2 linked regions of the Neorhizobium galegae genome follow. Each later gene encodes a partner of the first gene's protein in a complex. Links are inferred from orthologs where the notes say so. Each region holds a gene or a part of one and is shown in the gene's direction. Other genes may lie near its edges. The genes, in order: tsaB and tsaD.

The links.
Region 2: the proteins of tsaB (region 1) and tsaD are in contact, whole or in part, in a solved structure (PDB 4WQ4), measured with the Escherichia coli proteins. The link is inferred for Neorhizobium galegae from one-to-one orthologs.

What each region holds. Positions count from the first base shown.
Region 1 is NZ_CP090095.1:572,238-575,548, forward strand. The notes cover bases 115-3,111. They hold tsaB (tRNA (adenosine(37)-N6)-threonylcarbamoyltransferase complex dimerization subunit type 1 TsaB), read left to right. Parts: upstream 115-1,278; coding sequence 1,279-1,944; downstream 1,945-3,111. Other genes in these bases: LZK81_RS02790 (universal stress protein), read left to right, coding at 115-578; LZK81_RS02795 (NifU family protein), read left to right, coding at 694-1,260; LZK81_RS02805 (GNAT family N-acetyltransferase), read left to right, coding at 1,962-2,456; LZK81_RS02810 (Fur family transcriptional regulator), read left to right, coding at 2,498-2,926; LZK81_RS02815 (lysophospholipid acyltransferase family protein), read left to right, coding at 2,923-3,111. In the rest of the region: more of LZK81_RS02790, read left to right, coding at 99-114; more of LZK81_RS02815, read left to right, coding at 3,112-3,311. UniProt on the Escherichia coli protein: Required for the formation of a threonylcarbamoyl group on adenosine at position 37 (t(6)A37) in tRNAs that read codons beginning with adenine.
Region 2 is NZ_CP090095.1:4,249,114-4,252,336, reverse strand. What follows is about bases 315-3,223. They hold tsaD (tRNA (adenosine(37)-N6)-threonylcarbamoyltransferase complex transferase subunit TsaD), read left to right. Parts: upstream 315-1,174; coding sequence 1,175-2,272; downstream 2,273-3,223. Other genes in these bases: LZK81_RS20950 (NAD(P)H-dependent glycerol-3-phosphate dehydrogenase), read left to right, coding at 2,269-3,223; hemC (hydroxymethylbilane synthase), read right to left, coding at 315-1,103. Also shown: LZK81_RS20965 (uroporphyrinogen-III synthase), read right to left, coding at 1-169; more of hemC, read right to left, coding at 174-314.

The sequences.
Region 1 (3,311 bases):
ACCCGTCACGACATTCGTGGCGGGTTTTCATTTTTTTCGGTTGGTATAAGTTCCGCATCACGACTGCTTGGGTCGTCTACGTGCGAAGGAGGGGCGGCATGGTATCGAAACGGCTTTCGCGACTTGAAGGGCACCGGCGCAAGTTCATGGCGGTCATCGACGGCACGCCGGAATGTGAAAAGGCGGTTCATTACGCGGGGCGCCGCGCCAAGAACTCCAACGGCGGTCTCGTCCTGCTTTTCGTCATTCCCGAGGGCGATTTCCAGCAATGGCTGGGCGTCGAGCAGATCATGCGTGCTGAGGCCCGCGAAGAGGCGGATGCGGTGATGGCCAAGGCCGCCCAGAAGGTGCGCGAGACGATCGGTATCGATCCGGAAATCGTCATCCGCGAAGGTAACGCCAGCGAACAGATCATCCAGCTGGTCGAGGAAGACCGCGATATCGCGGTCCTCGTCCTGGCGGCCGGCTCCACTAAGGAAGGGCCGGGACCCCTGGTGTCCGCCGTTGCCGCCTTCCCGATTCCCGTCACCGTGCTGCCCGACACGCTGACGGCCGAGGAAATTGACGCGCTGGCATGATTGCGGACTTGATCTTGCGCAGGCAAAGGAGCACTTGAACGAAAAGCTGATACGGCTTATCTTCTTTTGAAGAGTTCTAAATTTGCGAGGGGCGCCGTGCCCCAGGAGAGACGAGATGTTCATTCAGACGGAAGCCACCCCCAATCCGGCGACCCTGAAGTTCCTGCCTGGCAAAGTCGTCATGGATAAAGGCACCGCCGATTTCCGCAACGCCGGCGAGGCGGAAGCATCTCCGTTGGCCGAGCGCCTGTTCGGCATCTCCGGCGTCACCGGCGTCTATTTCGGTTACGACTTCATCACCGTCACCAAGGAAAGCGCCGAATGGCAGCACCTGAAGCCGGCGATCCTCGGCTCGATCATGGAGCATTTCATGTCCGGCGCGCCGGTCATGGGTGGTACGTCCACGCTTGCGGAAGCTTCTGACGAGGAAGGTGAGTTCTTCGACGAGGACGACGAAACCATCGTCGCGACGATCAAGGAACTGCTCGAAACCCGCGTCCGCCCGGCCGTCGCCCAGGATGGCGGCGACATTACCTTCAAGGGTTTCCGAGACGGCACGGTCTACCTCAACATGAAGGGTGCATGCTCCGGCTGCCCGTCTTCCACGGCGACGCTGAAGCACGGCGTGCAGAACCTGCTCAAGCATTTCGTTCCGGAAGTGCAGGCCGTCGAAGCGCTCTGAGCCCGCCGGCACCGTTGAATGATTGTTCTCGCCATCGATACCGCCGGGGTGGATTGCTCCGCAGCGCTCTATGACAGCGCCGCGGGCAAAGTGCTGTCTGAGGTCACCGAGACGATCGGCAAGGGCCATGCCGAAAGGCTGATGTCGGTCATCGACGAAGCGCTCGCTGCAGCCGGTCTTCCTCTCAAAGCCGTCGAACGCGTCGCGGTCGTTATAGGCCCCGGCTCTTTCACCGGCATTCGCGTCGGGGTTGCCGCCGCCCGTGGCCTGGGGCTTGCCCTCGGCTTGGAAACGGTCGGAGTGACCACGCTTGAGGCCCTCGCAGCCAAGTTTCTTGGCGAACATAAAGGCCAGCCGGTCGTTGTTGCCATGGATGCCAAGCGCAACGAGGTCTACACCCAAGCGTTTTCCGCCAATGGGGAGGCGTTGAGCCAACCCGCAGCACTTTCGCCAGAGGATGCTTCGGAACTCGCCAGGTCTCTTTCGGCACCAATGACCGGCTCCTGGGCCGAACACTCCCTTGGCAAGGGAGTTGCAGAACATGACGGACGGGATCGTTTCGATATTGCCGTGGTCGCCCGGATCGCCGCCGAAAAACCTGTGGATGCGCAACGTCCCAAACCATTGTATCTTCGTGGACCAGATGCGAAACCGCAGACCGGTTTTGCCCTTGCCCGTTCGTGAATGTACAGACTGCGCCGATGCTCGACGATTACCTGACCTGGAAGCCGTATTTCGAAGTCGTGCCGATGGAGGCGAGCGACTGCCTGGAGATCTCCGAGCTGCATGGCCAACGATTTCCGCGTCAGTGGAGTGACGGCGAATTCCAGAACCTGCTCCTGCAGCATAATGTCTTCGGTTTTATCGCCCGTCAGACCAATGCGTTTTTCTCCAAGCCGCTCGGTGGGTTCGTTCTGTCGCGGGAAGCGGCCGGCGAGGCGGAGATCCTGACGGTCGCCGTCAACGAGAAATTCGGCCGGGTGGGGCTCGGCTGGCGTCTGATGCAGGCCGCCCTGCGCGAGGCGGCGGCGCGCGGCGGAGAGAGCATGTTCCTCGAAGTGGAGGCGGCGAATCGCCCTGCCGTCGAGCTTTATCGCAAGCTCGGTTTCCAGAAAGTGGGCGAGCGCCCCGCCTATTATGCCGGGCCGGACGGGAGGCGATCCACGGCGCTTGTCATGAGCCGCGTTCTTCGTTAGTCCGTTAGTTTCTACGGGAACGTTTCGAAGGCCAAAACGACATGACAGACCTTTCCAAGACCCTGGAGGAGCTGTGTGCCGAGAAAGGCATGCGAATGACGGATCAACGCCGCGTGATCGCGCGTATCCTGCAGGAGTCCGTTGACCATCCGGATGTCGAGGAACTCTATCGCCGGTCCTCCAAGGTCGATCCGCGTATCTCCATCTCCACAGTCTACCGCACGGTAAAATTGTTCGAGGACGAAGGGATCATCGAGCGTCACGATTTCCGCGACGGCCGCTCGCGTTACGAGACCGTGCCTGAGGAACATCACGACCATATGATCGATCTCAACACCGGCAATGTCATCGAGTTCCGCTCGGCGGAAATCGAGGCGCTGCAGGAACGCATCGCCCGGGAGCACGGGTTCCGTCTCGTCGGCCACCGGCTGGAGCTTTACGGCATTCCGCTGGACAAGGACGATAAGTGATTACTTGGGCGCGGATCGGCTTCGTTTTCGTCGCTCTTTTCGCAGTTACGCTGGCCCTGTTGCCGTTTCAGCTCCTCGGCCTCGCCTTCGACCTCAAGATCCGCCGCTATATCCCGCGCTACTGGCATAAGACCGCCTGTTTTCTGCTTGGCATCCGCATTCATGTTCACGGAACGCTGGATCGCCGCCGGCCGCTGATGCTTGCCTGCAATCATGCGTCGTGGAAGGATATCCTGGTGCTCGGCGCAATCGCCGACGTGGTCTTCATTGCCAAGATGGAAGTGTCGGAATGGCCGGTCTTCGGCACGCTCGCCAAGCTGCAGAAGAGCATCTTCGTCGTCCGTGAACAGAAGCGCCGCACCGGTGATCAGGTGAACGAAATTGC
Region 2 (3,223 bases), 3.7 Mb from region 1 along the record:
CGCTGGTGACGGCGAGCGCGGCATGCGGGCCGGCGAACGCCGCCTCGGCAGCGTCCGGATGATGGACCGCTCTCGTCAGCGGCAGCAGGACCGGCTGATGGCCGAGATCCTGCAGCCGTTCGGCGGTCCGGCGGGCCGAGCTTTCGGGGCGGGTGACGACGACCCGCATGGCTTTACGACCAGCCTTCGAAGAAATCGGTGCCGGCCGCCGCGCGGACCGCTTCGCCCGCCTGCCGTCCAAGCTTTTCAGCGTTTGCCCGTTTGCCTTCGGTCTCGATCGAATGTTCCTTGCGGCCATCCGGCGTCAGGATGAGGCCCGAGAACTTCAGATGGTCGCCTTCGCAGATGGCGTAACCGCCGATCGGGGTGCGGCAGGAGCCGTCGAGCGCTGCCAGGAAGGCGCGTTCGCAGGAGACCGCATCATAGGTCGGGCGGTCGTTGATCGGATCGAGAAGCGCATCGATACGGGCGTCCCCGATGCGGCTTTCGACGCAGATCGCGCCTTGTGCCGGTGCCGGCGGAAAATCTTCCGGGTCGAGCAGTTCGGTGACCACATCTTCCTTTGCCAGGCGCTTCAGGCCGGCATAGGCGAGCAGAGTCGCATCCACCTGGCCTTCGTTCAGCTTGCGCAGCCGGGTTTCGACCAAGCCACGGAAGGTGATGACGTCGATATCCGGCCGGATGCGGCGGATCAGCGCCTGGCGGCGCAGCGACGAGGAGCCGACTGTCGCGCCGTCCGGGAGTGCGGCGAGTGTATGGGCCGTGCGGCCGATGAAGGCATCGCGAAAATCTTCGCGGGGCAGGTAGGCCGCAAGGCGCAGGCCTTCCGGGAGTTTTGTCGGCATGTCCTTGGACGAATGCACGGCGAAATCGAGATCGCCGGAGATCAGTCCTTCCTCTAGCTCCTGGGTGAACAGGCCCTTGCCGCCGAGCTCCGAAAGCGACCGGTCGGTGATCCGGTCGCCTGTCGTCGACAGCACGACGATCTCGAACATGTCCTCCGGCAGGCCATGCGCCGTCATCAGCCGGGCACGGGTTTCGGAGGCCTGGGCGAGTGCCAGCGGGCTGCCGCGCGTGCCGATCCGGAAAGGTTTTGTTTGCATCCGCGTCATTCCATTGTTACCGGAAGCTTTCGTAGACCGGTTTATCCGGCATCGCAATTATCGATAGGCCCATGGCGACCTTTCTTCGCATCCTCGGCATTGAAACTAGCTGCGACGAGACGGCGGCTTCCGTCGTCGCGCGTCATGAGGACGGCCGCGGCGAAATCCTCTCCGACGTCGTGCTCTCCCAGCTCGACGAACACAGCGCTTATGGCGGCGTCGTGCCGGAGATCGCTGCGCGTGCGCATGTCGAGGCGCTGGACGGCCTGATCGAGGAAGCACTCACCCGCGCCAATGTGTCGCTCGACGAAATCGATGCGATTGCCGCGACCTCCGGACCCGGTCTGATCGGCGGTCTGATCGTCGGGCTGATGACGGCGAAGGCGATCGCGCGGGCTGCCGGCAAGCCGCTGATGGCGATCAATCACCTCGAAGGCCATGCCTTGACGGCGCGGCTGACCGACGGGCTTTCCTTTCCCTACCTGATGCTGCTCGTCTCGGGCGGTCATACCCAGCTGGTGCTGGTGCGCGGCGTCGGCGAATACGAGCGCTGGGGCACGACGATCGACGATGCGCTCGGCGAAGCCTTCGACAAGACGGCAAAGCTGCTCGGCCTGCCCTATCCCGGCGGACCGGCTGTCGAAAAGGCGGCGCTGAAGGGTAATCCGGACCGGTTTTCGCTGCCGCGGCCGCTGGTCGGCGAGGCACGGCTCGATTTCTCCTTCTCCGGCCTCAAGACGGCGGTGCGCCAGGCGGCGACCGAGATCGCGCCGCTCAGCGAGCAGGATATTGCCGATATCTGCGCCTCGTTCCAGAAGGCGGTTTCGCGGACGCTGCGCGACCGCATCGGCCGCGGGCTCGCCCGCTTCAAACAGGAATTCGCGCATCTCGATGTCGACCGGGCGCTGGTCGTCGCGGGTGGCGTTGCCGCCAACCAGGAAATCCGCCGGACGCTGCAGGCGCTCTGCATCGAGAACGGTTTCCGCTTCATCGCGCCGCCGCTCCGGCTCTGCACCGACAATGCGGCGATGATCGCCTGGGCGGGGCTCGAGCGGATGGCGGAAGATCTGCCGACCGACGGAATGGACGTGGCGCCCCGCTCGCGCTGGCCGCTCGACAAGGATGCCAAGACCCTGCTCGGGTCCGGCAAGCGAGGAGCCAAGGCATGAGCACTCGGGAACGGATCGTCGTCATCGGTGCCGGTGCTTTCGGGACGGCACTTGCCGCCGTGATTTCGCTGGAAGGCCGACATCCGGTGACCTTGATCGGCCGCGATCCCTCGCTGATGAGCGATCTGCGCGATGACCGGGTGCATGATGCAGCCCTTCCCGGCGTGCCCCTGCCGGATGCGCTGGAGTTTTCCGCCGAACCGGACGCGATCGGCGAGGCGAGCCTCGTTCTGTTCGCCATGCCTTCGCAGGCGCAGGCGGATGCGGCGCGGCATTACGGCCCTTATCTGGCAGAGGGCGCGGTGGTCGTCACCTGCGCCAAGGGCATCGACAAGTCGTCCGGCCGGCTGCTGACCGAGGTTCTGGAAGCGGAACTGCCGCATCATCCGGTCGCCGTGCTGTCCGGGCCGGGCTTTGCGGCCGACATCGCTCGCGGCCTGCCGACGGCGATGGCGATTGCGGCGGACGATCGTGTGCTGGCTGACCGGCTTGCCACCGCGCTTTCCAGCCGCACGTTCCGCCTTTATGCCTCGACCGACCGGATCGGCGTGCAGCTCGGCGGGGCGCTGAAAAACGTGCTGGCGATTGCCTGCGGCATTATCGAAGGCGCGGGGCTCGGCGATTCGGCGCGTGCGGCGCTGATCTCGCGGGGCTTGGCCGAAATGTCGCGGCTGATCGAGGCGATGGGCGGCAAGGCGGATACGGTGCGGGGTCTGTCGGGCCTCGGCGATCTCGTGCTGACCGGCACCAGCCATCAATCGCGCAACCTGCGTTTCGGCATCGCGCTGGGCAGGGGCGACCCTGCGGAAACGGTGGGTGGACCGCTGGTCGAGGGAGCGTTTGCGGCCTCCGTCGCGGCGCGTCTCGGTGAAAAATTCTCCGTCGAACTGCCGGTCACCCATGCGGTGGCCGACATCATCGATGGCAAGCTCGATATCATGACGGCCATGG